2 regions of the Shewanella loihica PV-4 genome follow, and region 2 is predicted to be linked to the other one. Evidence: riboswitches for the same ligand, from Rfam matches in the RefSeq annotation. Region 2 holds a riboswitch; the other holds the start of a gene.
The links. A riboswitch is a leader RNA that binds a small molecule or an ion and turns the genes downstream of it on or off. The one in region 2 is predicted to bind cobalamin.

Region 1 (16,190 bases), 1.9 Mb from region 2:
GATTCAGATCATGACGGCCCAGATGGCCAACAAGCCCCTGTTCGAGGAGGAAGCGGTCGACACCGAGCTGATCATAGGCCCGGAGGCGCGAAAGCCCCTGAGGCTGAAGATCCCCCTGCTGGTGTCAGACATGAGCTTCGGCGCCCTGTCGGAAGAGGCCAAGGTCGCCCTGGCCAAGGGGGCCGAACTTGCGGGTACCGGGATCTGCTCCGGCGAGGGCGGCATGTTGCCCGAGGAGCAGGCGGCCAACTCACGTTACTTCTACGAGCTGGCCAGCGCCCAATTTGGCTATCAGGAAGCCTTGATGGCCAAGATACAGGCGTTTCACTTCAAGGGCGGCCAAGGCGCCAAGACAGGCACAGGCGGCCACCTGCCGGGCAGCAAGAACCAGGGCAAGATAGCCCAGATCCGCGGTATTCCAGCGGGCCAAGATGCCATCTCGCCGCCAAGGTTTAGGGAGCTCAACTCTGTGGCCGACTTTAAACGCTTCGCCGATAGGGTACGTGAACTCAGCGGCGGCGTGCCTATCGGCTTTAAGCTCAGCGCCAACCATATCGAGCGGGACATTCAGTTTGCACTCGATGCCAGCGCCGATTACATCATACTCGACGGCCGTGGCGGCGGTACCGGCGCCGCGCCGCAGATCTTTCGCGACCACATCAGTGTACCCACCATCCCCGCCCTGGCTCGCGCCCGCCGCTACCTGGATCAGCAAGGTGCCAGCGGCCGGGTGACGCTCATCATCACAGGCGGCCTGAGGCTCCCCATGGACTTCGTCAAGGCGATGGCACTGGGCGCCGACGGCGTTGCCCTGGCCAACAGTGCCATGCAGGCGATCGGCTGCGTCGCCGCCCGCATCTGCAACACCAACAACTGCCCCGCCGGTATCGCCACTCAGAATGCCGACTTGCGCCAACGCCTCAACATCGACAAGTCGGCGCAGCAACTGGCCAACTTTCTGGGCGCCTCCACCGAGCTTATGCAGGTGATGGCCAGGGCCTGTGGCCATCATCGCCTGCAGGACTTTACCCTGGACGATCTCGCCACCTGGCACAGCGAGATGGCAAGGCTCTCCGGCATCTCCTACGCAGGCGTGACACCGATTTAATGCCATAGGTGATGCCGTTTTAATACCAGAGGTGATGCCGTTTTAATACCAGAGGTGACGCCGCTTTAAGGCCAAAGGTAGCGCCTCTCCTTCCCATCTCCCCTTCCCATATGCCCTGCCGCCTCCCCCAGCCCGTCCCCTTCGCGGGCGGGGCGCTCAACTCTATTAAGAACGAAGCAATAAGGCAAAGCTCCCACCAGTAAAGACTTGTTTAACAAGATAAATGGGTGCACACTTGCCAGCGATTTAGGACAATCCATCCCCTAAGGCCAAAAGCCTAAGGCCAAAAGCCAAAAGCCAAAAGCCAAAAGCCACGTCAATTCAGCCATAGATAATGTGAAGGATCACAATGCAAGTCGTTATTTTCTCGGTAATCTTAGCCCTACTCTTTATCAGCCTGCTGCTGGTCTACCTAAACTGGCGCAGCAAACAGCCCATCGAAGTCACCGGCGGCCCGGATGAGGTCATTTTTCTCGCCAACCAACTGCTGCACAGCGGTCGGGAAGCCCAGGCCCTCGATTATCTGGAGCGCGCTGCCGCCATGGGGATGGCCCACGCGGCGCAGTTCCTGGGTGAACTCTACAGCCTCGACGATCATCATCTGTATGATTTAGACAAGGCCAATCATTGGTTTCAACAAGCGGGCGAGCTGGATGAGCAATTTGCCCAGATTCAACGCCAGATGCTCAAGTTGAAGCTTCATCCAAGCCAAAAAGGTGGCAGTCACGAACTGGAAGCCATGCTGAAACCTGGCGCCGATCAGGGCAACAGCCAGCATCAAGGCGAACTGGGCAGACTCTATCAGGAGAGCCCACTGCTCGACCCCGACGGCAGCAAGGCGCTGCACTATCTCGAGCTTGCGGCCGAGGCGGGTGATGCTGAAGCGCAATATCATCTGGCCAAGGTGTTGCTGGAACCGCGCCATGGCGAACCGGATCCCATCAGGGCCAGAGCCCTGCTCACGGCCATTGCCGACAGCGATCCTCTGGCCAAGAGCCAACTGGCGCAGATGCTGCTTAGGGGAGAAGGCGGCCCGGCCGACCCCCGTGAGGCCGAGCGCCTGATGCGCGAGGAAGCAGAGGACAACGAGTTTGCCCTCATCGAGCTGGCGCACCTCTATCAGGAAGGTAAACATCTGCCTAAGGATATCGATAAGGCAGAGGAGTGCCTAAGACAGGCGATGGCCATGGAAAACAATAGCGCCACCTACCTGTTGGGGGAGCTACTGCTCAAACATAAACGCGCCAACGACAGTCACCTTGAGGCGATCACCCTGCTCACGCCATTGGCCCAGCAGTGGATGACAGACGCCCTCTTCCTTTTGGGTCAGGCTCACGAAGAGGGACTTGGCACCCGTCGACATCTCCCCACGGCCCTGGCTTACTATCGTTTGGCGGCGATCGATCCCGCGCCCTATCATCTTGAGCGGGTCGAGACATTAAGCGCCAAGATGGGCAGCTATGAGAAGGAGCAGGCCGAGAGCCTGTATCAAGCATTTCTCACCGAGCACCCCATAGAGAAGTCCCAGCAGGCCTGCATAGATCTGACCCACGGCCTGCGTCTGCTCCATGAAGACGATAAAGGTAAACGCCATCCGAGAGAGGCTATTAGCTTTCTGGAGCGCGCCGCACTCGCCGGCGAGAACCTGGCATTTAAGCCGTTGCATAAAGCCTGCGCCGAGCTGAGCCAGAGGGTTGATGCCGCCGTCTGGGCACAGATCGCCCTGGAAGATCAGTTCTATTTTCTGCCCACGGGCGAGATGGAGAGCAGCTTAGCCAGCCTCAAGCAAGGCTTTAGCGAGTCAGAGCAGGCGCTGTTTGAGCAGCGCTTACAAGAACGGCGAGAGGCACTCACAGGTCACTAGGCTTTCACCAGCACTCGTCGCTAATTTCAAACGCACTAAGCCTAAAAGCGCTAAACCCAAAAACGCTAAGCCCAAAAGCGCCAGGCCCAAAACATAAGCCAAAAAAGGGTGGCCAGTAAGCAGGCCCCCCTTAGTCTAAAAACGGGGATTAGAAGAGACTAACCCAGGCGGCGTCTTAGCTCCTTGGTCGCCTTCACCATATTTTGCAGCGCAGGCTCCACCTCATCCCAGGTGCGCGTCTTCAGCCCACAGTCAGGGTTCACCCACAGCTGTCCCACAGGGATCTTGGTCGCCGCCTTCTCAATCAATGCCACCATCTGCTCCACTGTCGGAATATTCGGGCTGTGGATGTCATACACCCCCGGGCCTATCTCGTTGGGATACTCGAAATCCTCGAAGGCATTGAGCAGCTCCATGTGCGAGCGCGAGGTCTCTATGGTGATCACATCGGCGTCCATGGCGGCGATGGCATCTATGGTGGCGTTGAATTCGCTGTAGCACATATGGGTGTGGATCTGGGTCTCATCCTCGGCGCCCGCCGCACTGAGTTTAAAGGCGGCCACCGCCCAGTCGAGGTAATGCTTCCAGTCACTGGCCTTCAGTGGCAGGCCTTCACGAAACGCCGGTTCATCTATCTGTATGATGCCGATCCCCGCCGCCTGCAAGTCGGCTACCTCGTCGCGGATCGCCAGGGCAAGTTGATTGGCTATCTGCTCGCGGCCGATATCTTCCCGGGCGAAGGACCAATGCAGTATGGTCACCGGGCCGGTCAACATCCCCTTCACCGGCCTGTCGGTCAGGCCCTGGGCGAAGCTTGCCCAGGCAAGCGTCATCGGCTGACGACGTGATACATCGCCATAGATGAGCGGCGGCTTGACGCAGCGTGAGCCGTAGCTCTGCACCCAGGCAAACTGAGTAAAGCCTACCCCGTCGAGCTGCTCGCCGAAATACTCCACCATGTCGTTGCGCTCGGCCTCGCCATGGACCAGGACGTCGATCCCCAACTTGAGCTGACGCGCTATGCTGTCGCGGGTTACCGCCTCGAGTTGCGCCACATAGGCCTGTTCGGTCAGTTCGCCCTTGCGCCAGCGACTGCGCAGGCCGCGAATGGCCGGCGTCTGCGGGAAGGAGCCGATGGTAGTTGTTGGCAGCAGCGGCAGACGAAAACGGGCCTGTTGCTTTAGGCGGCGCTCGCCAAAACCGCTAGGACGATTGAAATCCTCAGGCGTTAGGGCCTTGAGTCTCGCCTGCACCTCAGGGTTGGCCGCCTGTTCACGGACCTGACGCCTCGCCTCACAGCGCGCCACTATCGCCTGGGCTGCCTCGCTCTGTGGGGTAAGCAACAAGGTGCGCAGCGCCGCCAGCTCGTCGAGTTTCTGCTTGGCAAAGCTGAGTTGATTGGCAAGCTCTGGCGCCAGCTCGGTTTCGCTCTCCAGATCCACGGGCACATGCAGAAGCGAACAGGAAGGCGCCAGCCAGACACGCTCACCAAGATCCGCCACCAGGCCACGCAGACGCTCGGCCAAGATGTCGAGATCCGCCGCCCACACGTTGCGACCGTTGATTACCCCAAGGCTGAGCACCTGCGTCGGCTTCAAGCTGGCGCCAAACAGGGTGAGCTGCTCGGCATCGCTCACCAGATCCAGATGCAGGCCATCGACTACGAGATCCTTAATCAACTCATGATGATGGGCCACAGAGCCATAGTAACTGGCTAGCAGCAGCTTAACCCCCTGGCCACTGAGTTCTTTGTATGCCGGCTCGAAGGCCGCCAGCCAGTCATCATCTAGCTCCAGCGCCAAGATAGGCTCGTCGAGCTGCACCCAGGTCACGCCTTGATCGGCAAATCGCGCCAGAATTGCTTGGTAGGCCTCGAGCAAGTTGGGCAGCAGGCTCAGCTTGTCGAAGGGCTCGCCCTCGCACTTGGCAAGATAGAGGTAGCTGACCGGGCCAAGCAATACCGGCTTAGGCTGATGCCCCAGGGATTTAGCCTCGGCCACCTCGTCGAACAGCTGCTCATAGGCTATCTCGAAGCGCTGACCCGCCGTGAGCTCAGGCACTATGTAGTGATAGTTGGTGTTGAAGTATTTCTTCATCTGGGCGGCGCGGCTCGCCTCCCCCGTGGGGGCGCGGCCACGGGCCACTCGAAACAGGGTATCGAGATCCACCTGCTCGCCGCTGCGATGGCGCGCCGGGATGGCATTGATGGTAGCGCTCAGGGTCAGCACCTGATCGTAGAAGGCAAAGTCACCAACCGGCACTTGCTTCACCCCCGCCGCCTGCTGCCACTGCCAATGAGTTCTGCGCAGCTCGCTGGCGAGCGATTGCAGCTGCGTCTGCTCTATCTCACCACGCCAATATTTTTCCAGGGCAAATTTGAGTTCCCGTTGACGACCTATGCGGGGAAAGCCTAATGAAGCGATATCTAGAGTTTGCATATTGTATACCTTTTACATTAAGATGAGAGAAATTCATGGTTAGCGCCCTTCGCTGTCATCGCAATACAGGTTTGAGAACTGAAATTGCACAACAAACTAAAACAGGCGTCTGGACGTCTAGAAGTTTATTGTGCTAGTCTGTTGTCTCGCAATCGAATTGATTTCACGAGCAACATGAGCCAAATTCATGTGAGGTAAAAATGATAGAGCTTAGGCATTTACGTACATTGGTCGCCCTGAAAGAGAGCGGCAGTCTCGCAGGCGCAGCCAAGAAGCGCTTTGTCACCCAGTCGGCCTTATCCCACCAGATCAAGGAACTGGAGACCCGCATCAACTCGGCGATTTTCGTGCGTAAGAGTAAACCCCTCTCCTTTACCCAAGAGGGCGCTAGGTTGCTCAATCTGGCCGAAGAGATCTTGCCTAAGGTGATAGAAACCGAAATCGATCTCAAGAATGGCCTGGGCAGCGAAGCGAGAGATCTCTTTGTGGGTATCGAATGCCACAGCTGTTTTCGTTGGCTGATGCCGGTGATCGAGCAGTTTAATGCCAGCTTTCCCCACACCAACCTGGAGCTGTCGAGCCGCCACCTGTTCGATTCGCTGACCGCGCTCAAGCAGGGACAGCTGGATGTGGTGCTCACCTCAGACCCTATACCCGATCATGATATTGCCTATCAGCACCTGTTCGATTTCGAGGTCAAACTACTGGTCGCCGCGGATCATCCGCTGGCCGAACTTCCCTATGTCACGGCGGCGCAGCTTAAGGATCAGACCCTTCTCACCTACCCAGTGCCACTAGACAGGCTGGATATCTATCGCCACTTCATGGAGCCTGCGGGCGTGCCGGTTGCCAAGCAGATCCGCTGCGATCTCACCGCCATGTTGCTGCAACGCATCGCCTGCAAGGATGGGGTCGCCGCCCTGCCGAGTTGGTCGATCAACGAGGCCCACGGCCTGTCGCTCAAGGCGGTAAAACTGGGATCAGAAGGGCTCAGACGCCCGCTGTTTGGCGCCTATCGCAGCAACGGCAGCAGTGCGCGCCTCGCCCAGCAGTGGCTCAATCTGGTGACCTCTGAGGGGCTGGAGCGTCAGGGGCACTAAAGGCGCAATTTCAGAAAAGCTAAAATTAAGGCACAAAAAACCTGCACTCGGCAGGTTTTCTTTTATCAAGTGACAACGTCTAGAGCGGGTTAAGCAGTTGATTGCGCATGGAAAGCACTCTGCGCAGCACCAGACCTGGTGAGTCAGGATTGCGAGTCTGACGTAGATTATGGGCGATCATAAACTCTTCTCTGAGCTCCTCATCCAGTCCTAGTGACTCGAACGCCTCAAGGGTCAGCGTCTGCTTCTGATTATCGATCAGCGACTTGATGATAGAGAGCGGGAACGACTGCTCCGACTCGGCATTCAGGTAGGCGAAGGCGGTCAGGGCGATGATCTCGCCAAACACACTAAACAGCGCCAGGGTCTGCACCTCATCGGGATTGATGTTCACCCCTTCCATATGATGCAGGCTATCCACGGCGTCGGTAGCGATGCTCTCGGTGAGCGCCCAGTAGCCGTATACCAGCTTCTTGTAGGGCTGTGGCAGCTCGTCCAGACGCTCCTTGAGGTAGAAAGTGAAGGCATAACGGTAGATATTGACCTGGCCCAGGCGCACCAGGGCATCTTTCAATGAGCGGTTCTTCGATGACACGCTGGCGTTAGCCGCCGAGTTGCTGCGCCACAGCAGATGTGCCGCCAACGCGGGATCGGAAGAGACTATATCGATCACATTGCGGATATCGCCATCGGCAATAATGGCTTTCTTCAGCGGGATCAGAATCCCCCGTCGTCCGATAACCTGTTCTTCATTGGCAATAATTGCGCGTACTTGAGTGAATACCTGATGCTCAAGATCTGTCATGAGAAGTTATTAACCTGATTTATTATTGGCACGGCGCCATTTGTTATCCGAGAATTTACCCATAAAACGACTGTCTGGGTCAAGTCGATTTGGGGTAAAAACGGACATTAACCTAAATAAATTCATCTTGCCACTCACGCTTGAGCTTTCAGCCTGTAATGGACGAAAGATAAGCGACAAAATTCCGCCACTTAACCAAGGGGTGACGCCCATTGACTGGCTACTGCCAGGGCCATTTTAGCTATAGGGCACCTGCCTGTTGCAGACTCTGATATAGGTGCTCGGCGAGACGACGATAGCCTTCATCGTTGAGGTGAATCGCATCAGATTTTACCTCTGATAATTTTAGCAGTTCTGTCAGAAAATCCTCAATAAATAGCGGCTGATATTGCGCGGCCAGCTGCCCATACAGGGGCGCGGTTTCCAGCCAGATGCTCTTCTGGGGCACGCCAATCAACACCACAGGAATATCGCGCCCCTGAGCCTGTGCCAGCATGGCTGAGAGGTTGGCCTCGACCTGCGCCGCGTTGCCATTGCGCAGAAAATCATTGCCTCCCTCGAGCAAGATGATGAGATCCGGCGCCGTCTCATCCAGCACTCGGGCGAAGCGCTCGCGGCCCTGGGATGTGGTCTCCCCCGAGATACCGGCGTTGATCACCTCGCGTCCGCTCATTGCTTGCAGCTGCGCAGGATAATCCATGCCGGGGCTGGCTCCCACGCCCTGAGTCAGGCTATCGCCAAAAGCGAGGATCCTGGCCCCCCCCGACAAAGGGGCAAGAGAGGGGCCGCCACTTGGCCAGAAGATGATGGCCAAGATCAAGATAACGGGCACAAGCAACCACTTTAATTTCATCCCACAGAATCCCAAATGATCTATGCCCTATGATGAACAGCGGGCAATAAAAAAGCCAGTCAGATCTGACTGGCTTTTAAGGCTAAAGCCGCGTTAGAAGCGGTAGCTGGCAGTCAGGCGCAGCGCCCGGCCCGTACCAGGATAATAACCGCTACCCCAGGTGCTGAAATACCCAGAGCTGACATACTCCTTGTCCAGCAGGTTATCGACCCGCAGGCTGGCCAGCCAGGCATCGCGGGAATAGTTGATGGCGATATTTGCAAGGGTATAGGCATCGAGCTTATCGCCCTGGTTGGCATTGTCACCCTCCATGTAACGCTCACCGGTGTAGACCGCCTCGGCGAAGAGCTGCAGATGTTCATAAACATCGTAACTGACATAGCCACGACCTGTGTTCTTGGCCACCCAGGAGAGCGCCTTACCCTCGTTAGCCCCTTCGGTAAACTCGGCGTCTATGTAGTTATATTCAAGCCCAAGCAGTAGATCCTGAGTCGCCTGCCAATCCCAGTCTGCGCTCACCCCATAACGGCGCGAGGCATCGGCGTTCACGTTGGCGCCGGGAAAACTACCACCGGCAGGTGTCTCGGCGCTTGGATCGAAGACGATCTCATCTTCGAGATCCAGTCGATAGGCGCTCAGGCGCAGGGTATTGCGCTCGAGCAGCAGATCCCAGCCCGCCTCGTAGGAGCGACCCGTCTGCGGCTTAAGTCCCTGAATGCTCTCTGGCGTATAAGCCTGCTCATCCACCTTGGCGAAACGGAAGTTATCGTCGGCGCGCAGGTAGAATCTATGTTGCTGGCTCGGGCGATAGTTAAGGCCAAGCTCGAATGCATGGGCATCCTGATCCAGATCGATCCCATTAGGGTAGGCACTGGCGTCCACCAGTTCATCCGTCACCTCGGCGTAACGACCGCCCACCACATAGCTGAAGCTCTCGGTGAGGGGCACGGTCGCCTGCAGATAGGCGCTGGCCAACTTCTGCACATTGCTGCGATTGCTAAATGTCGCCTCGCCGCGGCTGAGATCCAGACCGGTCACCAGCTTAAGCTCGCCGATATCCGTCTTGATGTTAGCCACAGCCTTGGGCTTAAACTCCAGCAGGGAGCGGGTATCGCGGCGGCTTGTGTTCCAGGTGCTTAGCCCGGTTGTCAGAGTGTCGCTGTAGTTAAGGTCGGCGCCCAGTGCCCAGGCCTCATTCAGCTGTCGCTGATAGCCGGTGCGGGCCGCCGTGGTCATCTCATGCAGGTAGGCATCGATAAAGAGATCGCCTTGCTTCAGATCACCCATCTGTCTTGGGTTTTGCTTGAGCTGATCGTCATTCAGCGCAGCAGCCAGTTCGCGGTGGTTGTCATAGTGACTCGCCTCGGCCAAGAACTGCTGCACTTCATCGTCATACTGCAGGCGTCCCAGCACTGAGCTGGTCTTGCTGGCATTGTGATCGCGATAGTTATCGCTCTTGAGGTGGTTGGCCGCGCCATAGAGGCGCCAGTTGTCGTTGATGGCGACCGAGCCCTCGGCCTTGGCCTCAAAGGTGTCGAAGCTGCCGCCGGAGAGCTGCAGGCTGCCGCCGTTATCTTTCGGCGCCTTGGTGATAATGTTGATCACCCCGCCAACCGCCTGGTCACCATAGAGCACACCGGCGCTGCCTGAGAGGATCTCGATTCGCTCCACCTGATTGAGCCCGATGGCGCTAATGCTCGGCGCGGCGATATCGATGTTGTTGAGACGACGACCGTCGATCAGGATCAAGGTGTTGTTGACCGCCTGACTGGCACTGAAACCGCGCATGGCAAACACGGCACCCGAGTTTGAATCTGACACCTGAATGCCGCTCTGTCCGCGCAGCAGCTCGGTGAGGTTGGTGGCACCGCTGAGTTCGATGGCGGCGGCGTCGATCACATTGACGTTAGCCGCGATATTGATAGGGGTGTTTTCGGTGCGGCCGATAACCGTGATAGTTTCATCCACAGGCCCTGGGGTGCCCGAACTTTCCGCTAAGGCAGGAAAGCTTCCGGCCAGACAGGCGCCAAGCAGTAGCGCAATTTTACTAGGTTGTGTACCCATTTTCCTTTAACTCCTAAAAGGGAAACAGGGCAAGGCGTCACGACTGGGCGCAGTCCATCAAACCGCCAGGGTCGCATTTCGAGATCTGCCCGCCGAAATCTCAAAATCACCTTAAGGGCCGGTCTCCGGACTGAGGCTAAGTCTAAACAAAGGGTTTAAACGACGAGCGTAGATTTTTTTAACGCCATGATGTTAAAGGCATGGCGCACCCAGCTCTCACCTATCACCGTTGCGGGGGCAGTGCCAGATTCTCACTGGCTTCCCGATTATCCCTTGCGCCATTTTGGCTAGGGCACCACATAAGGTTGACTAAATTAGGTCACGCTCTGTCTCATGGCAAGCCGCGACTTATGTGCGGCGTTGAGGAGAGGCTCTCTCCCGGCTACTGTGACAGAACGCGGGCATTATAGACGTCTACACGTATAAATGTCTAATACTCCCATGATGGCCCGAATCGGCATCTTCACCCAAGGGCTGCATTACTCCCTAGAAACAACAAAGGAGGCCTAAGCCTCCTTCATCGCAGATAGGGGAAAGTTACGCCTCGGCCAAAGCCTTAGGGTTTTCACCATACTCGTTGCCTTCAACGCTGTCTTGTACATAGAAGACGATCAGCACGATAGCCCCGATAAGCGGGATTAAACCTATCAGCTGCCACCAGCCCGAACGGCCGGTGTCGTGTAGGCGTCTGGCCGAGATAGCGAGAGTTGGGATAAGCAGTGCCAGCGAAAAGATACCGCTCAGCATATACAGACCTGTTACCACATCTATAGTTGCCGCCACGGCATAGAAGATGATGTAGAACAGGGTAAACATCCAAAACTCTTTGCGACGTGCACGACCGGTGAAATCAGCAAACTTCTTCAACGCACCAATAAAATATTCCATATAGTTCCCTTTGTTTACGTAAATTGACTGAAAAACTCCAATAAAGAGGGGGCCATTCCTAAGCCCCCTATTGGATAAGTGTCATAATATATCAATAGTTTAAAAAATATAAATTGAATTTTAATGACAATCTTTTTTCACTCACAGGCGCGACTTCACCACCTTGCCGCCTTTCATCACGAAGCCCACATCCAGCAGGGCCGAGATATCCTCCAGCGGGTTGCCCTGGGTCGCGATAATATCGGCCTGCTTGCCGACACTCAGGGTGCCCAGGCTATCTGACATATCCACTAGCTCTGCGCCGTTGATGGTGGCCGAGATCAGCACATCTTTATTGCTCATGCCCGCCTGATTCATCAACACCGCCTCTCGCGCATTGGTGCCGTGGGCCGAGACGCCGCTGTCGGTACCATAGGCAATCTTGACCCCGGCCTTATAGGCGCGGGTAAAGTTAGCCGTCATATCGGCGCCCACTCGCACCGCCTTCTGCTTGATGGCCGGCGACATGAAGTCAGACTCCTTGGCCATATGCACCACGGTATCGCCCGCCAACAGGGTGGGCACTAGGAAGGCGCCATTCTTCTTGAGTAGCTTGATGCTCTCCTTATCGGCGTAGCTGCCGTGCTCTATGCTATCGACCCCGGCGCGCAGGGCGGCGTTGATCCCCTCTGTCGCATGGGCATGGCTGGCCACCTTACGCCCCAGGGCATGGGCCGTCGCTACAATTTCTTTGATCTCATCGTCGTTCATCTGCTGGCCCGTGCCCGTGTCGGTATCCGACAAGACGCCGCCGGTAGAGGTGATCTTGATAACATCGGCACCAAACTTGATGGCGCGGCGAGTGGCACGGCGACAGTCATAGGGGCCGTCGCAGATGGTCTTAGTGGTGAACTTATCCAGCAGATCTGGGCTCATGCCATCCACATCGCCATGACCGCCGGTCACCGACACCCCGCCCGAGGCGATGATCCGCGGCCCGTCTATCCACCCCTTTGCAATGGCATCGCGCAGGGCATACATCTGCTCCGGCTTGGCGCCGAGATCCCTAACCGTGGTAAAGCCCGCCATCAGGGTCTTATTGGCGAAATAGGCGCTCTGCATCGCCACATCGGCGTCTGACATCCTAAGGCGCTGGCTATCATTCTTGGGCCCTAGCTCACCTTGTAGATGCACATGCATATCCATCAGACCCGGCATCACAAAGCCCTGCTTGAGATCCACATACTTGGCGCCGGGCGCGACGGTCTCGACGCTCAGATAACCGGGGGCAACCTGGCTAATCTTACCGTCGGTGATCACTAGGGTCTGTTCGCTGAGCGGCTTGGCGGCCGGGTCGGCCAGCAGGGTGCCGGCATGGATCACTGTCACATCATTGGCAAACAGGGATGGCGACAAGAGAGCAGCCGTCAGTGCGGCGAGGGGGAGCAGAGTATTATTTTTCATTATGGCCCGTTAATCATGTCTGAAGGAGTGAGAACTCACCGCGCCTTGCCGAGAAAGCTCCCGGTAAGGACAAGGGCGAGCGCCTAAAACTTCACTAACATGACAACAAATTGGCCTAAAAACAACCACAAAAGCGGCCATTGTTAGCTCTGGCTAAAGCAGCGTCGCAAGCAAGGGCCAAGCAGGCGTTATCGCAGGCCCGACATATCGGCGATGCGCTCGACGGGCGGTGCTATCTTAAGGGAAGTAAGAGATAACAAGGCCTCGCCCCGCGCCGATTGATGCAGCAGAAACAGATCTTCCTTGCCGGCAATAACCGTATAGTGACCTATCTCGCCGACCGGCTTATCTATGCCCTGCTCGCCTCTGTGGGTCTGCGGCATCTTATCGCAGGTCAACATGGCGCTATAGCTCGCCTTACCGCCGAGCTCGCTGGCGCCCAGTTTCTGGTATTGCATCTCACCTTCGCAGGTGTGGCGATACTGCTCGGCGAAACCGTCGAGAAAGGCCTCGGGGTCGATACGCTGCGCCATCCCCTTAAATCCCTGCACGCAGTAGAGCGACGACCAATGGGCCAGCAGCTCCTGGGCGGGCACAAACTCGGCCGAGAACATATCGCCGCGCTGCTCGCTGTAGGCAAGGCGCCAGTTGGCGGGGAAATGCAGGCCAAGATTCTGCTTGAAGATAGTCAATTGACTGGGCTGAACATGGGCCTGTGATGACATCTGTGCCAGCTCGGTGGCGGTCGCGTCCAAGGGCTGTGCGAACAGGGGCAGTGCAAACAGGCCAAGCGTCAACCCTTTGGCCAACGCCGGAGTGAATACCTGTAGTGAAAAATCCATTTTATCTACCTCATCCTCAATGCTGCGACACCCAGATAGCAAACAAAAATAACCAACAAACCGATAATAATCTGCGGCCATTTGCAGTGTGAATCACTAAACACCAGTGATTTCCAGCAGATATTACTACAAAGTTACCCAGAGGGAGCGGATGATTTACAAAAATTAAGACTGAAAAATTTCTTGACGCTTTGGATTACAGATGTAATCTTAATTAAAAATTACAAACGTAATCGTAAAAGACGGTCCTATCATGAAAGAGATTAGCAACGCCGAACTGTCGGTACTCAACATCCTATGGCAAGACTCGCCCCTCGGCGCCAGCGAGGTGGTAGAGGCGCTGACCAGCAGCAAGGACATGCACGAAAAAACCGTGAAGACACTGCTCAACCGCCTGGTGAAGAAACAGGCCCTGGGCTTTGAGAAGCAAGGTAGAGCCTATCGCTACTTCCCGCTGATCGATCAGAGCGAGTATCAACTCAAGGAGAGCCAGTCTTTCGTGGAGCGGGTATTCGCCGGTAAGGTCGCTCCCCTGGTGGCAGGCTTTGCCAAGCAGAAACAGCTCAGCCCAGAGGATATCGCCGAACTTAAGGCACTCATCGATAACTGGGAAGAGGAGCAGTCCTGATGATCTCGCTAATCGTTAATCTGATGCTGCCGCTAACCCTGCTGTGCGCGGTTATCCTGTTGCTGCACAGGCCCCTGCTGGCGCGTCTTGGTGCCCACAACACCTACATGCTCTGGGCCTCGGTGCCCTTGCTGTTGGCGGGCACACTACTGGGTCTGCTGGTTCCCGCCAGGCTTGCCAGCCCCTCGCTTGAGCAGCTACAGCACTATCGCGTGCTGGCCGGTGAGCTGTTATCCCAGGGCGATAACCCGACACTAAACCTAATATTGGCCAGCATCTGGCTGCTGGGCAGCCTGACACTGCTCGGCGCCCTGCTCTATCAGGCGACTCAGCTTAAACGCCTGAGCAATCGAGCCGAAGCGCTCGAGCTGCCGCAAGCATTGAGCCAGGGTCCGCTATCTCTGACAGGGCGCGAGACCTCTCTGGTGATCAAGTGCCACCCAGAGATAGATTCCCCCATGCTGGCGGGACTGTTTAAGCCAGTGATCTTGGTGCCGACGGGTTTTACACAGCTCGCCCCATCACAGCAGGCAGCGGTACTCAGCCATGAGCTTAAGCATCTTACCCGCCACGACATAGCAGCCAACCTCTTTGGCTACCTGCTGGCAACGCTGTTTTGGTTCAACCCTGTGTGCTGGCTGGCCTATCGTCGTTTTCGTGACGATCAGGAGCTAGCCTGCGATGCAGAGGTGATCACCCACATGGATAAACAACAAAGAATTGCCTATAGCCAAACGCTATTGGCCTACTCCCAGCAGGCCCACCTGGGCATGCTACACACTCACTATGGAAACAAGACCATCCTCAAGGAGCGGATCATGCAAATGAAGAAAACACACACCAAGCGGCCCCTCGCCATTTTAGGTCTGGCACTCACACTGGGCCTGTCGGGCGCCTTAATCAACCAGAGCGCCATCGCGGGCGACAAGCATAATGATGAACACCACGACAAGGCCAAGGCCCCAAGCCCTGTGATGCGCATCGAGCCAGCCTATCCGGCCGAGGCGGCGAAACAAAGTGTCGAGGGCTATGTGCAGCTAGCCTTTGATATCGACAAGCAGGGCAAAGTCAGTAATGTGTCTGTTATCGAATCATCCCCTGCCGGTGTGTTTGACGTCGAAGCCGTTAAGGCGCTGAGTCAGTGGCGCTATGAAGCCTCGCCCGAGGGCGTCAGCCAGGCTAAGGTACAGCTGGATTTTATGATGTCGGCGCCTAAGGCTGAGATCGAAAGAGTTCGGGTCACCGCCGGCTAAGGCCAGGCGAAAAATCCGAAAAGTGAAAAGGGGCCGCGTAGCTCTTTTTCTGTTACCAAACCGTTCAGGCCATCTCCCGCCTAACTAAACATTTCCTAAACTTGTCAATCAACAAGGCTCCCGCAAACTGGCTCATCCGGATCTATTGGTTTCTTCCATACCAGCAACTGGCCGTCTTCCTTAAATTGACCCTCTTGATTGGATAGGGTAAAACAATCACTTATATAACAATTATATGAATTCCCTTAGCCCCAAAGGTCATCGATGAGTTCAACCACCAATGCCCGCACCCTCAAAGTCCCTCTCGTCAATGTGTATGCCAAAGGTGGCTACAGTGCCCAGTTAAGAATTGGCGCCGAGAAGCACCCGCTGAACCTGATCTTAGATACCGGCAGCAGCACACTGGTGGTATCTGGCAGCGACTATGTCGAGGAGCGCGACACTGCCCTCACTCCCACCAGCTTCGCCCAGGAGGTGCTCTACGGTATAGGCGGCTGGGACGGCCCAGTGGTCTACACCCGGGTGGGGATTCGTGAGGATGCGATAGATTTCGATCTCCATGACGACCATGTTCCCCACGCCCATCATCCCATAGTGCTTGAGCAGTGTCCTGTGGCCGTGGTCTCATCTCTTGCCCAGGAGACCAGCTTTGCCGATGCCGACGGCATATTAGGTCTAGCCTACGACGCCCTTAACAAGGTCTATGATCTCAAGAACTATTTTCATCACTATGGCATAGCCCCAGCGCTCACCTTCCCCTGGCCCTTCGATGAGGAGATCCACCTGTGCAGCCAGCACTATCGCCCCATACTCACTGAAGCGAATCATGACTTCTCCATGGGTCAGGGCGCGCTCGCCGCGCAAGACTCCCAGTGGCATCAGGCGACCGAGACGAGCTTCAACA
Region 2 (16,190 bases):
CTGTACAGTCACCAAGCAGGCAGGAGCCCGGCCGGATAAGACCAGCTATGGCTTCGCCTGTAACTAGGGGGTAACAAAAAGGCTCGGTACTGAATTTGCCTTCAGTCCGAGCCTTTGTTGTTCTTCTGCTGTTAGTCTAACTTAGCGCTAGCCCAACCCAGCCCAGCCTAACCCCTGGCGATGGTGATATCGGCAATATGGCCATGGGCGGTGGCCTTCAAGGCGCCCTGTAACATCTCGGCGGCTTCGTCTGCGCTCATGAAGCTGGAGGTATCGAGAGACTTACCGCTGCTTGGCCAGAAGCCTGTGTCCATGCCGCCGGGATAGACGGCGATGATCTTCATCGGCTTGCCCTTGAGTTCCAGACGTACCGACTCGATAAAGCCGCGTACCGCCCATTTCGCCGCGCAGTAGGTCGACTCCCCCGCCTTGGGCTGCTGGGCCGCCGTCGACATCACCACCACCAGATGCAGCGGCGTGTCCTGATAGCGTTTCACCAGTTCGCGTACCAGCAAGATGCTGGAGGTGACGTTGTTCTGCATCAGCTTGTGGATCTCATCGGCCTGCTGCTCGGCGATGGGGCCGAAGTAGCCGCTGCCGGCGCAGTGGATAACAGTGTCGAGTGCGGCGCCGCCGCTCATGGTCGCCAGGGTGTCGAGTAATGTCGCGACGCCCTGCTCATCACAAAGATCGGCCGCTAGCGGGTGCAGATTCGTTGACGCTTGTGCGACGCCGGCCAGTCTGGCCTGGTTGCGACCCGAGATCATCACCTGCTCGCCCTGATCGGCGTATCGCTTGGCCAGGGCTGCCCCCAGGCCGCTGCTGGCACCGGTAATTAATATCATGATTCATTCACTTAGAAGCTGTGTTAGGTTGACCTATTATGCCGTAACTGGCCCTCGATGCCAGTGGCCGGCTCATCCAAGCGCTGTGAGCGTGAGCCTGGGCAGAAAAAAGGGAAGCCGCGGCTTCCCCGATAAGTGGGTGCTAGTGGATGCTCTGATAGCTGAATCTCAGGTGTTTTGCGTCTTTGATCAGCTTGATGAAATCTTCGCGGCTGAGCCTGACCAGGCTGGTGTGATCGCCGGCCTCTAGGTAGAGCTCCTTGGCCTCGATCAGTAGGTCGTCATAGATGGTCTCGATATTGTAGGCCGCGCCGAGGGAGGGGATGGCGCCATGCTCGCAATCGTCAAACATCTGATAGACGGTTTGCTCCTTCACCAGATGCAGATCGCGGTTGAGCTTGTCGCCCAGCGCCTTGAGGTTGATCTTATGATTGGTGGGGAGCACAGCCATGACTCTGCGTCCCTGATGATCCTCCAGAATCACCCCCTTGGCGACTTGGGCGGGGGCCAGCTGGGCGGCAATGGCCGAACTGATAGAGTTGTGGCTGTGGCGGTGCAGCACTATCTCATAGTTCACTTCATGTTCCGCCAGGTAGTGATTTAAGCGGTTTGAAATACTCATATACTTGCCTCGTTAACGTTGTGAAACGTTATCGCTAAGTATAGTTCAGCCAGGCCCCAATGCTGGCTGAGTAGCGCTTGTCATCGATTAAGTCACCCGCCGAGTCTGGCTTGCCGATCAGCTAAACCAGGTCTTGAATTTGCTCAGCAGCGAAGGGCGATAGAAGGGCTCAAGCTTCTTCAGGCAAAAGTCGCTTATCTCATCATGTTTGTCACTTCTCAGCAGGTAGGGGCGTATCTCCCAGCCATGAAGCTCAATCTCTCTATGTAGGTTGCGGCAATCGCTGCGAATGCGGCTGAAATCATCGCTAATCCTGTCTCCCTCCAAGGTGAGCGCCAGGGTGAAGGCGCTGTCTGTGCCGCCGCGGCGGATATCCAGCTCGCATGACTCGATGAAATAGCCCGCCTTGACGCTGGGGTAGTTAGCCAATATTTGGTGCACCGCGCCAAACATGGGCAGCCCATCATCAAGAACCTTGCCCAGCAGCAGGAGCTGATTGCCCTGGGGGAGTAGCGCCATGTCGGGCAGCAACATATAGCGGATCTCATCGCTGCTGACGACTTTCGATAGATTGCTATTGGGGTTGAGTGCCATATCCATCTGGTTGCTCAGCAGCAGCTGAAATGCCTGAGGCGCATCTATCTCAATCTGACCGTGAAATTCGCTGCCCTCACTCTCCATTATGGCCTTGGCCTGATCGACTGCCTCCTGGGAGGTAAACAGCGGGACGAAGTAGTGCACCTGATCATCGCTGACGGGAATGTGCCATTGCATGATGGAGAGCTCAGTGGTGCCATCGGCCTGAGGAGCTTCTTGGCCATCGCTCAGCAGGTAGAGCCTGGCCTTGATCAGCTGTTCATAGAGGGCTTTGGCCTGGGTGTGATCGGCAAGTGCCGCCTGCAGGGCGGTTTCGAGCGCATTGCTCGGGGTGAGTGTGACTTCCATTTTCTTAAATCCTTGTTGCCAGCTGGTAGAGACCAGACATCCTGGTGAGTAGGCATAGTAGATCAAGGTGTTAGCTGGGTCTAGGGGGAGTGGGGGCAAACTTAGTTTAGGGAAATAATGTTGTGGGTCTTCAACCCATACCTGGGTATGTGCGGCCTTACGGCCGAGGTAAGTCGTGGAACTCCGTTCCACACCAGGGCAAGAGGGAGATCAACAGCAATCCCCCTCTTGCATCTCCCCCTGCCGCCCCAGACGAAGTTACATGCATTGGTTAGGAGCCTCGTGCTTATGGATAAATCGTTATCGCTTCCGAAGGATGCATCCCTGCACCTGCGGAAGCTAGCCGGGCATCCATGCCCGCCTCACCCGATTTATTCCAACGCCCTTCGGCAACTTCGAGGGGGATTTACTGTAGCCACAACCGGTAATGATAGGAGGTTAGCTTGCCAGTTGAGGGATGTGATTAGAGCAAACTTTGTTTGGATATTAACGTCGTGGGATTCCATCCCACACCCGCGCAAAAGGGGGAGCTTCAGCAATCCCCAAATATATCCCTATATAAAAGCCAGTTCGGCATCCCTGCCTCTCGTTCGTAAGCACAATCATCAAAGATGATTATTCACCTTGCATCTCCCCGTGCCGTCCCAGACGAAGTTAACTGCATTGGTTAGGAGCCTCATACTCCAATGAGAATCGCCTAACGACTCGGATGGGACTCCTGTCCCCCCGAGCCTTAGCCATCGTCCATGATGGCTATACGGCATTTTCATCTACGCATTTCGGCTCTGGCATCCTGCTTCGCTCTACCTTCTGCATCCATGCAGTCGTCGGCAACTTCGATGGGGATTTGTTGTAGCCACAACCAGTATTGTTTCTTCGGTGACATGGTTGTGTCGATTTTGTCGAGGTGGGTAGGGACGGAGGTTTGTCGGGCTATGGTCATAACTGTGGTTTTCGCCACTAAAAAATCTTTCTTATTTTCGATTAAGATAATCGTTTTTATTCGATATATGCTTTTAGTATCTTGCTTCTAATATATTCCTGATGACTAAATAACGCCCTGGAAATTTAGCCTTGCCGCTTGCTGTCTCTTTTTGTGGCTTGGCGAAATCCACTCTGGGCTGACAACAGGCTTCGCCTCGGCGAAGCGCAATTAACCTGAAGGAAGCTAACCATGAAAGGAAAAACAGTAAACAAGCAAACGCTCGCGGCGTTAGTGAGTGCCTTGTTGGTGTTTAACCCTGCCGTCGCCGATGAGCAAGAATCCGCACAGATGACAAAGCCCAAAGGGGCTGCTGCCACTGGTACCGCCAAAGCGTTTCAACCCAAGAGCAAACAGTTTTGGTGGCCCGATCAATTGGATCTTTCCCCGCTGCGGGATCACGACTCCCGCTCCAATCCCTACGGTGAGAGTTTCGACTACGCCAAGGCCTTCAACTCGCTGGATCTCGACCAGGTAAAAGCCGATATCGACCAGCTACTCACCCAATCGCAGGATTGGTGGCCAGCCGACTACGGCAACTATGGTCCTTTCTTCATCCGCATGACCTGGCATAGCGCAGGTACCTATCGCACCCTGGATGGCCGTGGTGGCGCCGGTGGCGGACAGCAGAGATTCGAGCCGTTAAACAGCTGGCCCGATAACGCCAGCCTAGACAAGGCGCGCCGCCTGCTCTGGCCGGTGAAACAGAAATATGGTGAGGCACTCTCCTGGTCAGACTTAATTGTACTCGCGGGCAACGTCGCCCTGGAAAACATGGGATTTAAGACTTTCGGTTTTGCCGGTGGTCGTAACGACGACTGGGAGCCAGACATGGTGTACTGGGGACCGGAGGTCGAGATGCTCGCCAGCGATCGTGAAGACAGAGACGGCAAGCTGCAAAGGCCGTTAGGTGCGACCCACATGGGGCTCATCTATGTTAATCCGGAAGGCCCGAAAGGGGTGCCAGATCCGCTAGGTTCGGCCAAGAATATCCGCACAGCCTTCTCTCGTATGGCGATGAATGATGAGGAAACTCTGGCACTTATCGCCGGCGGTCATACCTTCGGTAAGATGCACGGCGCCCACAAGCCGAAAGATTGTCTGGGGGCAGAACCTGCTGCGGCAGGCATCGAAGCCCAGGGGCTGGGCTGGCACAACAAGTGTGGCAAGGGCCACTCAGAAGACACCATCACCAGTGGCCTGGAAGGGGCCTGGACTCAGGCGCCCACCAAGTGGACCTCGCTCTATCTGAGTAACCTGCTGACTTACGATTGGCAGCAGACCCGCAGTCCTGCAGGTGCGATCCAGTGGATCCCAACCGACGAGTCGGTGCACAAGGCCGTGCCCGATGCTCATGTCAAAGGTAAGTTTCATGCGCCGGTGATGACCACGGCGGACCTTGCGCTCAAGTATGACCCCGAGTATCGAAAGATTGCCGAGCGCTTCCTGGCCGACCCGGAAGAGTATCGTCTGGCCTTTGCCAAGGCCTGGTACAAGTTGACCCACAGAGACATGGGGCCTGCCCGTAACTTCCTCGGTAAAGAGGTGCCTCAGGGCAACTTCATCTGGCAAGATCCAATCGATGATAAGACCCAATCGCGTCTCAGCGCCGGCGATATCAAGCAGCTTAAAAAAGCCATCAGCAAGTCTGGGCTGAGCGTTGCCGAGCGTGTGCGCCTGGCCTGGGCGTCGGCGGCTAGCTATCGTCAATCAGATATGCGTGGCGGCGCCAATGGGGCACGTATCGCCCTGGCTCCGCAGAAGGATTGGACGGTGAACAACCCAGCCGAAACCGCCAAGGTGCTTAAGACGCTGGAGGCGATTCGTGCCGACTTTAATAAGGGCGCCGGCAAGCGTCAGGTTTCCTTGGCCGATCTTATCGTACTCGCGGGGGCGAGCGCCCTAGAGCAGGCCGCCAAGCAGGCGGGTTTCGAGGTCGCCGTGCCTTTCACCCCAGGACGAGGTGATGCCACTCAGGCGCAGACGGACGAAAACTCCTTTAGTCTACTGGAACTGCATGCCGATGGCTTTAGAAACTACTTCGACGTAAACCACAGCTATAAGTCGCCCACCGAGATGCTGGTGGATAAGGCCGACCAGCTGGATCTGACGGTGCCCGAGATGACGGTGTTAGTCGGTGGCCTGCGTGCCCTCGATGCCAACTATCAAGGGGCGAAGCACGGGGTGTTGACCCAGCGTCCCGGCACGCTTAACAATGACTTCTTCGTCAACCTGTTAGACATGTCGACCCTGTGGCAGAAGTCAGATGTCGATGGCATCTATCAGGGACTGGATCGCAGCAGCGGCAAACCTAAATGGACCGCCACCTCGGTGGACCTCATCTTCGGCTCTAACTCTGAACTGCGCGCGGTCGCCGAGGTTTATGCCTTCGATACCTCTAAGCAGAAGTTTGTCGATGATTTTGTCGCCGCCTGGGTCAAGGTAATGAATTTAGATAGATAACAGGGACTATACGGCCTGACGGCCGAGGTAAGTCGTGGGGTTATTTCTTTCCCTTTTGGAGGTGATGCCTCACGGCTTATGTATGTATTGGTTCAAACTTTGTTTGGATATTAATTTAACATCGTGGGACTCCATCCCATTGTTATGAGGTGAGTCGGTCTAGTGACCGAAGAAAGTCGTGGGATTCCATCCCACACCCGGGCAAGGAGGACTGCTCGTCCTCGCCAAATACTTCCTTGTAAAAAAGCCAGTTCGGCATCCGTGCCTCTCGCTCAAAACGGTCATTGACATGACCTTCGCCCTTGCATCCACCCTGACGCCCCGGCGAAGTTGTACTCCTTCGTGTCTTTTTGAAAATCCCTATCGCCTCATATTCGCCATCCATGGCTCATCTGAGGCTATCTCGGCATCCATGCCTCAATCACGTGATTTTCTGCAAGCCACTCCGGCAACTTCCAACGGGGTCTTTTAAACCACAACCGGCATCTGTTATAAGTCGCCTTAGATGTGATTTAACTGTCTGTAATGTAAGGGGTTTGAAGGTTTTTGGCTGTGTGCGAATGAGGTTGGATGCTACAATAAGTCCCCATCGAAGTTGCCGAAATACGCAGATGAAAATGCCGTGTGGCCATCATGGATGATGGGCAAGGCTCGGGGGGACAGGAGTCCCATCCGAGTCGTTAGGCGATTTTCATTGGAGTATGAGGAAAAACAACTTCGTCAGGGGCGGCAGGGGAGATGCAAGAGGGGGATTGCTGTTGATCCCCTTCTTGCCCTGGTGTGGAACGGAGTTCCACGATTTACCTCGGCCGCAAGGCCGTATCCGCCAAGCGGTGTGAAATGGAATCCCACGATTTACCTCGGCCGTAAGGCCGTATCCGCTAAGCGGTGTGAAATGGAATCCCACGACTTACCTCGGCCGTAAGGCCGTATCTGCTAAGTGATGTGAAATGGAATCCCACGACTTACCTCGGCCGTAAGGCCGTATCCGCCAAGCGGTGTGAAATGGAACCTCACGACTTACCTTGGCCGTAAGGCCGTATAGGCAAATTAGGTGAAGCCTGGAAGGCTTCGAGTTCTAGCCAAGCAAAGCTTGGCTCATAAAAGCGTAAAAAGGTTTACGCAGGAACCCTCTCCGTTAAACATCATAATCGAGTACCGGTGCCAACCAGCGCTCTGTCTCCTCGACACTCATTCCTTTGCGCTTGGCGTAGTCCTCTACCTGATCCCGGCCGATATTGGTCACGCCGAAGTAGCGCGACTGCGGGTGGGCGAAGTACCAGCCGGAGACAGCGGCGGTGGGGAACATGGCGTAGCTCTCGGTGATCTTGAGATCTATGGTCTCGTCGGGCTTTAGTAGCTCCCACAGCAGGCCTTTCTCTGTGTGATCCGGGCAGGCGGGGTAACCGGGGGCCGGACGTATGCCCTTGTATTTCTCGCGGATCAGCGCCTCGTTATCCAGGTTCTCATCGGCGGCGTAGCCCCAGAACTCCTTACGCACCCGCTCGTGCATCCGTTCGGCGAAGGCCTCGACCAGACGGTCGGCTAGACACTTGAGCATGATGGCGCTGTAGTCGTCATGGTTGGCCTCGAAGCGGGCCACATGTTCGTCGATGCCGTGTCCTGCAGTGACGGCGAAGCCACCCATGTAATCGGCGACGCCAGAGTCTTTCGGCGCGACGAAGTCGGCGAGACAGAAGTTGTCGTTGCCCACACGTTCTATCTGCATCCGCAGATGGTGAGTGGTCATCTCAACCTTGCTACGGCTCTCGTCTGTGTAGATCTCGATATCATCATAATTGACCGTGTTGGCCGGGAAGAGGCCGATGACCGCCTTGGCCGTGAGCCACTTCTCATCGATTATGGTCTTGAGCATCGCCTTGGCATCTTGATAGAGCTTGCGCGCCTCTTCGCCTACCACCTCGTCATCGAGGATCTTGGGGAAGTGGCCGTGTAGCTCCCAGCTGCGGAAAAATGGCGTCCAGTCGATGCGATCGACCAGGTCTTCCAGCGGATAGTCGTCAAACACCTGTCTGCCCAGTTGATTCGGAACGAAAGGCGTATGGGCGTTCCAGTCTTGCTGGCAGCGATTTTCCCGTGCGGCCTCCAGGGAGACGATCTGCTTGCGCTTGGCCTGTGAGTTGCGTTTGTCGCGCATCACCCGATATTCCTCGTAGGCGGCATCTATGGTCGCCTGACGGGTCTCCTTGTTGATCAGCTTGGCCACCATGGGCACGGCGCGCGAGGCGTCGGCGATATAGATGGCGCCTTCGGGGGCGTGGGGTGCGATTTTCACTGCCGTGTGGATCTTGGAGCAGGTGGCGCCGCCTATGATGGAGGGAATATTCAGCCCCGCCTTGTGGAAGGCTTTGACGTTGTGCACCATTTCATCCAAGCTCGGGGTGATAAGCCCCGACATGCCTATGATATCTACCTTTTCCGCCTTGGCGACCTCTATGATCTTCTCGACCGGCACCATGACGCCGAGGTCCACCACCTCGTAGCCGTTACAGGCCAGCACCACGCCGACGATGTTCTTGCCTATGTCGTGCACGTCGCCCTTTACCGTCACCATGAGGATCTTGCCGTTGGACTCGCCCTCGACTTTTTCCGCTTCAATGTAGGGATTGAGGTAGGCTACGGCCTTCTTCATCACCCGCGCAGATTTCACCACCTGGGGCAGGAACATCTTGCCCGAACCAAACAGGTCGCCGACCACGTTCATGCCATCCATCAGCGGGCCTTCGATCACATCCAGAGGACGGCTGGCCAGCTGGCGCGCCTCTTCTGTGTCCTGGTCGATAAACTCTGTGATCCCCTTTACCAGGGCGTGCTCCAGCCGCTTGTTGACCGGCCAGCTGCGCCACTCGAGATCTTCCTTCTTGGCGCCCGCGGCACCGTCGCCACGGTACTGCTCGGCGATCTCCAGTAGCTGTTCTGTGTTGTTCGACCCTTGCACCGGGCAGGGCAGGTTCTGCACCACGGCCTCTACCCTGGCCTTAAGATCAGGATCGATATCGTCATAGATCGCCAGCTGCCCGGCGTTGACTATGCCCATGTCCATTCCCGCCTGAATGGCGTGATAGAGGAACACGGCGTGGATCGCCTCGCGCACCGGGTTGTTGCCGCGGAAGGAGAAGGAGACGTTAGACACGCCGCCGGAGATCATGGCATGGGGCAGGGTACGCTTGATCTCGCGCGTCGCCTCGATGAAGTCCACCGCATAGTTATCGTGCTCGTCGATGCCGGTGGCGATGGCGAATATGTTGGGGTCGAAGATGATATCTTCAGGCGGGAAGCCCACCTTATCCACCAATACCCGGTAGGCGCGGGTACAGATCTCTATCTTGCGCGCCATGGTATCGGCCTGGCCAACTTCGTCGAAGGCCATGATGATGGCCGCCGCGCCGTAGCGTTTCACTAGGGTGGCCTGCTCGATAAACTTGGCCTCACCCTCCTTGAGGGAGATGGAGTTGACCACGCCCTTGCCCTGAATGCACTTGAGTCCGGCCTCGATCACCTCCCACTTGGAGGAGTCGATCATGATGGGTACCCGGCTGATGTCGGGCTCGGAGGCGATAAGGTTGAGGAACTTCTGCATCACCTCGACACCGTCCAGCATCCCCTCGTCCATGTTGATGTCGATGATCTGGGCGCCGTTTTCCACCTGATCCCTGGCGACCGACAGGGCCTCTTCATATTCGCCTGTCTTGATCAGGCGCAGAAACTTGGCCGAGCCAGTCACATTGGTGCGCTCGCCCACGTTCACAAACAGGGAATCGGCATCTATGGTCAGCGGCTCCAGGCCTGAGAGGCGACAGGCCACGGGCAGATCCGGCAGCTCGCGGGCGCCGTGCTTGATGACGGCGGCGCGGATTGCCTTGATATGGTCTGGGGTGGTGCCGCAGCAGCCGCCTATGATGTTGAGCAGGCCTTCCTCGGCCCAGGGGCCGATCACCTCGGCCATCTGCTCCGGGGTCTCGTCATAGCCGCCAAATTCGTTGGGCAGGCCGGCGTTGGGGTGCGCCGACACATAACACTCGGCGATTTTCGACAGCTCCTCGACATAGGGGCGTAGCTCCTGTGGCCCAAGGGCGCAATTGAGGCCGATGGAGAGCGGCTTCACGTGGCGCAGCGAATTATAGAAGGCTTCTGTAGTTTGGCCCGTCAGGGTGCGGCCCGAGGCATCGGTAATGGTGCCCGAGATCATCACCGGCAGACGCTGGCCCAGCTGGTCGAACAGGGTTTCGATGGCAAACAGCGCCGCCTTGGCGTTGAGGGTATCGAAAATGGTCTCGACCATGATGATGTCGGCGCCGCCCTCGATAAGGGCCTGGGTCGACTCGATATAGGCCTCTACCAGATCGTCGAAATGGATATTACGATAGCCAGGGTCGTTCACATCCGGGCTGATGGAGCAGGTGCGGTTGGTGGGTCCGAGAACCCCGGCCACATAGCATTGACGACCGCTTTCGGCGGCAACCTCATCACAGGCGGTGCGGGCGAGTCGGGCGCCTTCAAGGTTGATCTCCCGTGACAGCTCCTGCATCTCATAGTCGGCCATGGCCACCTGGGTGGCGTTGAAGGTGTTGGTCTCTATGATGTCGGCGCCCGCCAGCAGGTAATCTCTGTGGATCTGCTTGATAAGCTCGGGTTGGGTCAGCACCAACAGGTCGTTGTTACCCTTGAGATCGCAGGGCCACTGCTTGAAGCGCTCGCCGCGAAAGTCGGCCTCCTCCAGCTTGTGGTTCTGAATCATGGTGCCCATGGCGCCGTCGAGGATCAAAATTTCCTTATTGAGCCGCGCGCGGATCGCGTCGTTAATCTGCCTTACGTTTCGAACAGGGGATTGGGTCGCCATAACTTTCACCTACTTCAACTGACCTATTGCCTAAACTGCCGCGTCTATCGATTTGACGTGCTATTTTTATTTTGGATGTATAAACGTATAGACGTCTATACTAATCGACTTATAATACCCAGGGCAAGTCAAATGAGTATAAGCTTAAATCTGGTTTGGCTTCGAGGAAGAATGCTGGTTTAGCCGCGTTCCCATGGCAAAAGGCTCTCCCCTTGATAGTGGGTGAATCTGAAAGTTTTTCAAGGTCTTATTTATCTTTCATTGCCACGGGATACTTCCAGAGAGTATCCTGCTAACCATCTAGATTTTAAAGGTTTAATGCTGCAGTTATGACGCAAACGACACTCTATTTGATGCGGCACGGCGAATGTGAAGGCGGCAACTTGCTGCGCGGACATAGCGATCAACCTCTCACCGAGATAGGCTTCGCCCAGATGCAGCTGGCCTATGCCAAGCTGCCCCAGGCGGTGGACAGGGTGATCAGCTCGCCGCTCAAGCGTTGCCGTGTATTTGCCGAGCACCTCACCGCTAAGAATCAGGTGAAGGTGGCCCTGGATGCCGGGCTCAAGGAGATCTACTTCGGCCGTTGGGATGGCCAGCCTATCCCTGAGCTGCATGCCGATCACGGTGAGGAGCTGAGTGCCTATTGGCGGGACCCTTGGGCCAATTCGCTGCCCGAGGGGGAGCCCATGGCTGAGTTCGAGCAACGTGTCGACGAGGTGGTCGAGCAGTTGGTGCATCAGCATTGCGGCGAGGCCTTGTTACTGCTCACTCACGGCGGCGTGATACGTCACCTGATGGCCAAGGCCCTGGGGGTAGAGCGCGCCGTAGGCTTCTATACCCGGCTGAGCCTGGACTACGGCAGCGTGGTCAAGATAAGCCATTACCGCGACAAGGCGGGAGAGGGCTACTGGCGTCTGCATTGGCACGACGCCGAGTGAGTCTGGCCTTGTGTCGGCGGCAAAATTTAGCATAATAACCGGGCGCAGGGACCGCCTGCGCCGGGAGTATGGTGTCGAGATCGCCAAGGCGATAACTCGGACTTAATAGGGAATTGGGGAAGGCCTCGCGCCGCTAGCCCAAACTGTGCCCGCAACTGTGAGTGTGTTGCCTAGTCGAACCCGACCTGGTCGCCACGAGTCAGGATACCTGCCTACTCTCCAACTACTATCTCAAGCGGGTGACTTGAGGGAGCCAATAGATGAAGAATACCTCGGGGCCGAGTCTGGCCCAAGGGCGAGGGCGCCTCGGCGCTGCTTCCCGGAGGGCGCGACCTTGAGCGCCCCCAATCAGCCATCACAAACAGAATCACTCCTGTCTCTCGGCGCCAGTGAAGGATCGAACCTAAGTGCAGGCGATGGCGCCTGCGCGCGCCCGGCGCTGTCGGTGCGGGATCTCAGCTGGCGCTGCGGTGAGCGCGCCATCCTCTCTGGGGTCAAGCTGGATCTGCCAGAGGGTAAGATGCTGGGGATCATAGGCCCCAACGGCGCCGGCAAGTCCAGCCTGCTGCGCTGCCTCTATCGTTTCCTCACCCCTAGCAGCGGCGAGATCCAACTGTTTGGTCAGCCAATCGCCAGCCTGAGCGCCAGGGCCTTTGCCCGCGAGGTGGCCGTGGTGCTGCAAGACACGCCTCAGCATTTCGACATGACCACGGCCCAGCTGGTGGCATTGGGGCTCACGCCACACAAGGCCGCCTTCTCCATGACCACTAAGGCTGACCGCCTGGCGGTGAGTCAGGCCCTGGAAACCGTGGGGCTCAAGGAGCGCGCCGGACAGACCTACGCCTCCCTGTCCGGGGGCGAGAAGCAGCGGGCGCTGATTGCCCGCGCCATAGCGCAGCAGCCTAAGCTATTGATCCTCGATGAACCCACTAATCACCTGGATATCCGCTATCAGATCCAGATCCTTGAGCTGCTCAAGGCCCTGGGGGTGACCGTGGTGATCTCGATTCATGACCTGAATCTGGCCAGCGCCCTGTGCGATCAGCTTTTGCTGCTGGATCAGGGCAAGGCGGTGGCTCAAGGCTCGCCCAAACAGGTGCTGAGTGAGGCGCAGATCGCCAGGGTATTCTGCGTCTGCTGTCAGGTATCGCCCCATCCACAGCACGGTAATCCGCAGATTAACTATTTCTATGGCTATCACCTTCACAATGCTGACCAGAGTGCCCAGCATGGCAGTAGCAGTGGCAGTGCCAATGGCCTGGCTGACCAGCCATTTGAGGCGAAGGAGGCTAACCATGACGAGCGCTAGCCTGAGTCTGGGAAGAGGCTATAGTTCGCTGCAACACCTGGCCTTCGTCTGCCTGGGACTGCTAACCCTGGCGACTCCTGTGCTGGCGGTGAGCTTCGGCGCGGCGCAGATAGGCGTCGCCGAGGTGCTTGAGGTGCTGCTGGCCAAGCTGAGCGGCGCCGATCCCGGCGGCGTGACCGCAAGAATATTGATTGAGCTGCGCCTGCCGCGCATCCTGCTGGCCTTCATCGCCGGATTCGGCCTGGCTCTGGCGGGCGCCGTGTTACAGACGGTGACTCGCAATCCCCTGGCCGACCCTTATCTGTTTGGCATCTCCTCGGGTGCCAGTCTGGGGGCGGTTGTGGTGATCACCCTGCTGGGCGGTGTCGGCGGCGCTTTGGCCAGTGTCGGCCTGCCGCTCGGTGCCTTTATCGGCGCCAGCCTGGCGGTGCTCATGGTGCTGGCCCTGTGCGGACGGGATCTCAACACTCAGATAGAGCGCATGTTGCTCTCCGGGGTGGCGATCTCCTTCCTGTTTGGCGCGCTGGCCAGCTTGATGCTCTATTTCTCCGGGCCGCAATCGGCCGCCTCTGTGCTGTTCTGGAGCCTGGGCAGCTTTGCCAAGGCGAGCTGGCAGATGCTCTGGCTGCCCTGGCTGCTGGTGTTGGCGGCGAGCGCCATCTTGCTGCTGCTTAAGCGGCAGATCCTCGCCATTCAGGCGGGGGATGAGACCGCCCACACCCTGGGCATTCGGGTGCAGCGCCTGCGTCTCGTCAGCCTGCTGCTCTGCTCGCTGATCACCGCCGTCCTGGTGGCCAACTGTGGCGGCATCGGCTTCGTCGGCCTGATGGTGCCCCACATGGTGCGGCTATTGCTGCCGGGGCGTTTCGCCCTGTTGCTGACGGCCCTGGTGGGCGGCCTGTTTATGATCTGGGTGGATGTGCTGGCGCGCTGCCTGCTCAGCTATCAGGAGCTGCCGGTGGGGATCATCACGGCTGTGATAGGCAGCCTCTTCTTCCTGTTTATCCTGGGCGGCAAGCGTAGCAACTAGCCCAAGTCCCCTATGTATTGAAGGAAAGGTGTATGGAAGGAAAAGCGTATTGAACTATGCCAGCAAAGAAGGTGTGGATTGCAATGAATCGAGAACGAGGGCGAGCGATATGAGGTTCCAGTATGTTTGAAGTCACTGTGGTAAGTAGCGAGTTCGATGCCAAGATCCAGCAGAAGATAGACACTAAGACCAAGCCACTGGGCGCCCTCGGCGCGCTCGAGACCCTGGCGATGACTATCGCCAGGGTGCTGGGTCCAGACAAGCCGCAGATAACCAAACCAACCCTCTTGGTGTTTGCCGGCGATCACGGCATCGCCGCCTCCGGCGTCTCCATCGCGCCCAGCGAGGTGACTACCCAGATGGTGATGAATTTCCTCAAGGGCGGCGCGGCCATCAATCTGTTCTGTGCCCAGGGGGGGATCACCATGGAGGTGATCGACTGCGGCATCGCCCAGGAGATCCATGATCAGCCTAAGCTTATCAATCACAGGCTGGGGGCCGGCACAGGTGCGATTCATCGCGAGCCCGCCATGACCCTGGGGGCGGTCAAGCAGGGCTTCGCCATGGCCAGGGAGCGGGTCGCGCTGCATCACGGCCGCGGTTGTAACCTAATAGCCTTCGGTGAGATGGGCATAGGTAACACCAGCTCGGCGGCGGCCATCATGGCGGCGCTGATGGGGCGCGAGGCGGCCGAGTGTGTCGGTCGAGGAACTGGCATAGATGCCGCCACCCTGGCACGCAAACAGCTGCTGGTGGAGCAGGCGCTGTTTTTGCACCGTGAGCAACTGGGAGATCCATATGGCGTATTGGCCTGCCTGGGTGGCTTCGAGATAGTGCAGATGACCGGCGCCATATTGGCGGCGGCCGAGCTGAAGATGCTGGTGCTGATCGACGGCTTCATCGCCACGGCGGCGGCCCTGGCAGCGGTGACTATCGCGCCTCACGCCCGGGACTATATGATCTTCGCCCACGAGTCCGGCGAGCGCGGCCACAAGCTGATGCTGGAGCATCTCAATGCCCAGCCGCTCTTGTCCCTCGGACTACGTCTCGGTGAGGGAACCGGGGCGGCGCTGGCTGTGCCCCTGGTGCAGGCGGCGGCCACGTTTTACAACGAGATGGCCTCCCTCGAAGAGATGGGCATTTCGATTTAGCGGCATTAACAATCTAAGGAACCAAAAGGGAAAGCGCGAAGATGTTTGCCAGAGAGTTAAACCTGTTTTTTATCGCCATGGGCTTCTTTACCCGGATCCCCATGCCGACCTGGGTGAAGGTCGACAATGAGCGGCTCAATCAGGCCAGCCGTTACTTCGCCCTGGTCGGCGTGCTTGTCGGTGGCCTCTGCGCCCTGGTCTATAGCCTGGCGACTCAGGTATTGCCTATCAGCGTCGCCATCTTACTCGCCATGGTGGCCGGGCTGCTGCTCACCGGCGGCTTCCACGAGGATGGCCTGGCGGATACCGCCGACGGATTCGGTGGCGGCTGGCAGGTGCAGGATAAGCTCACCATAATGAAAGACTCGCGTGTCGGCACCTACGGCGTGCTGGCCCTGGTGATGAGCCTGCTGTTTAAGTTTGTGCTGCTCAGTGAAATTGCCCTGTTCGATGGCGATCTTGTGATGGCAGCCTTGGTGGTGGGCCACTGCCTGAGCCGTATGGTGGCGGCCTCCTTAATCTTCACCGAGACCTATGTACGCGATGACGACAGCAGCAAGAGCAAGCCCCTGGCCCAGTCGCAGACCACAAATGAGCTGGGCATTTTGCTGCTGACGGGCATCCTCACCCTCTGGCTCAGCGGTATCGCCTCGGCGCTCTCCCTCTGTCTGGTGTTGCTGGCGGCGCGCCAACTGCTGGTACGCAGTTATCGCCGTCAGATTGGCGGCTATACAGGCGATGTGTTGGGGGCCACCCAGCAAGTGATCGAGCTGCTCTGTTACCTGTTTATCCTGGTGATCAGCCTATGATGCACCTGGTTCTAGGCGGCGCTCGCAGTGGCAAGTCTCGCCATGGCCTTTCCCTGGTGGCCGATTATGTGGCAAGGGGTTATGAGTGCCTGTTTGTGGCCACCGCCCAGGGGCTGGATGAGGAGATGCGCGCGCGCATCGCCCGCCACCAGGATGAGCGCCGTGAGGATGGTTTGTCCTGGCAGACCCTGGAGTGTCCGCTACACTTGAGTGCTTGTATCGAAACTCACGC

Region 1: linked by a shared signal. The riboswitch ahead of SHEW_RS15480 (TonB-dependent receptor) and the one ahead of SHEW_RS03665 (ABC transporter ATP-binding protein) in region 2 are both predicted to bind cobalamin.

What each region holds. Positions count from the first base shown of each region.
Region 1 is NC_009092.1:3,540,716-3,556,905, forward strand. It holds gene SHEW_RS15450 (glutamate synthase-related protein) at 1-1,108, shown strand, start outside; gene SHEW_RS15455 (tetratricopeptide repeat protein) at 1,458-2,972, shown strand; gene metE (5-methyltetrahydropteroyltriglutamate--homocysteine S-methyltransferase) at 3,131-5,410, opposite strand; gene SHEW_RS15465 (LysR family transcriptional regulator) at 5,611-6,510, shown strand; gene SHEW_RS15470 (HDOD domain-containing protein) at 6,590-7,315, opposite strand; gene SHEW_RS15475 (arylesterase) at 7,557-8,168, opposite strand; gene SHEW_RS15480 (TonB-dependent receptor) at 8,262-10,232, opposite strand; cobalamin riboswitch at 10,332-10,548, opposite strand; gene SHEW_RS15485 (DUF805 domain-containing protein) at 10,770-11,120, opposite strand; gene SHEW_RS15490 (metal-dependent hydrolase family protein) at 11,262-12,563, opposite strand; gene SHEW_RS15495 (hypothetical protein) at 12,752-13,405, opposite strand; gene SHEW_RS15500 (BlaI/MecI/CopY family transcriptional regulator) at 13,659-14,033, shown strand; gene SHEW_RS15505 (M56 family metallopeptidase) at 14,033-15,286, shown strand; gene SHEW_RS20160 (pepsin-like aspartyl protease) at 15,551-16,190, shown strand, end outside.
Region 2 is NC_009092.1:800,375-816,564, forward strand. It holds gene SHEW_RS03620 (hypothetical protein) at 1-67, shown strand, start outside; gene SHEW_RS03625 (SDR family NAD(P)-dependent oxidoreductase) at 168-845, opposite strand; gene SHEW_RS03630 (YbaK/EbsC family protein) at 988-1,467, opposite strand; gene SHEW_RS03635 (SseB family protein) at 1,585-2,412, opposite strand; gene katG (catalase/peroxidase HPI) at 3,587-5,857, shown strand; gene metH (methionine synthase) at 6,996-10,718, opposite strand; gene SHEW_RS03660 (histidine phosphatase family protein) at 11,048-11,659, shown strand; cobalamin riboswitch at 11,711-11,889, shown strand; gene SHEW_RS03665 (ABC transporter ATP-binding protein) at 11,994-12,968, shown strand; gene SHEW_RS03670 (FecCD family ABC transporter permease) at 12,955-13,998, shown strand; gene cobT (nicotinate-nucleotide--dimethylbenzimidazole phosphoribosyltransferase) at 14,121-15,149, shown strand; gene SHEW_RS03680 (adenosylcobinamide-GDP ribazoletransferase) at 15,191-15,958, shown strand; gene cobU (bifunctional adenosylcobinamide kinase/adenosylcobinamide-phosphate guanylyltransferase) at 15,955-16,190, shown strand, end outside.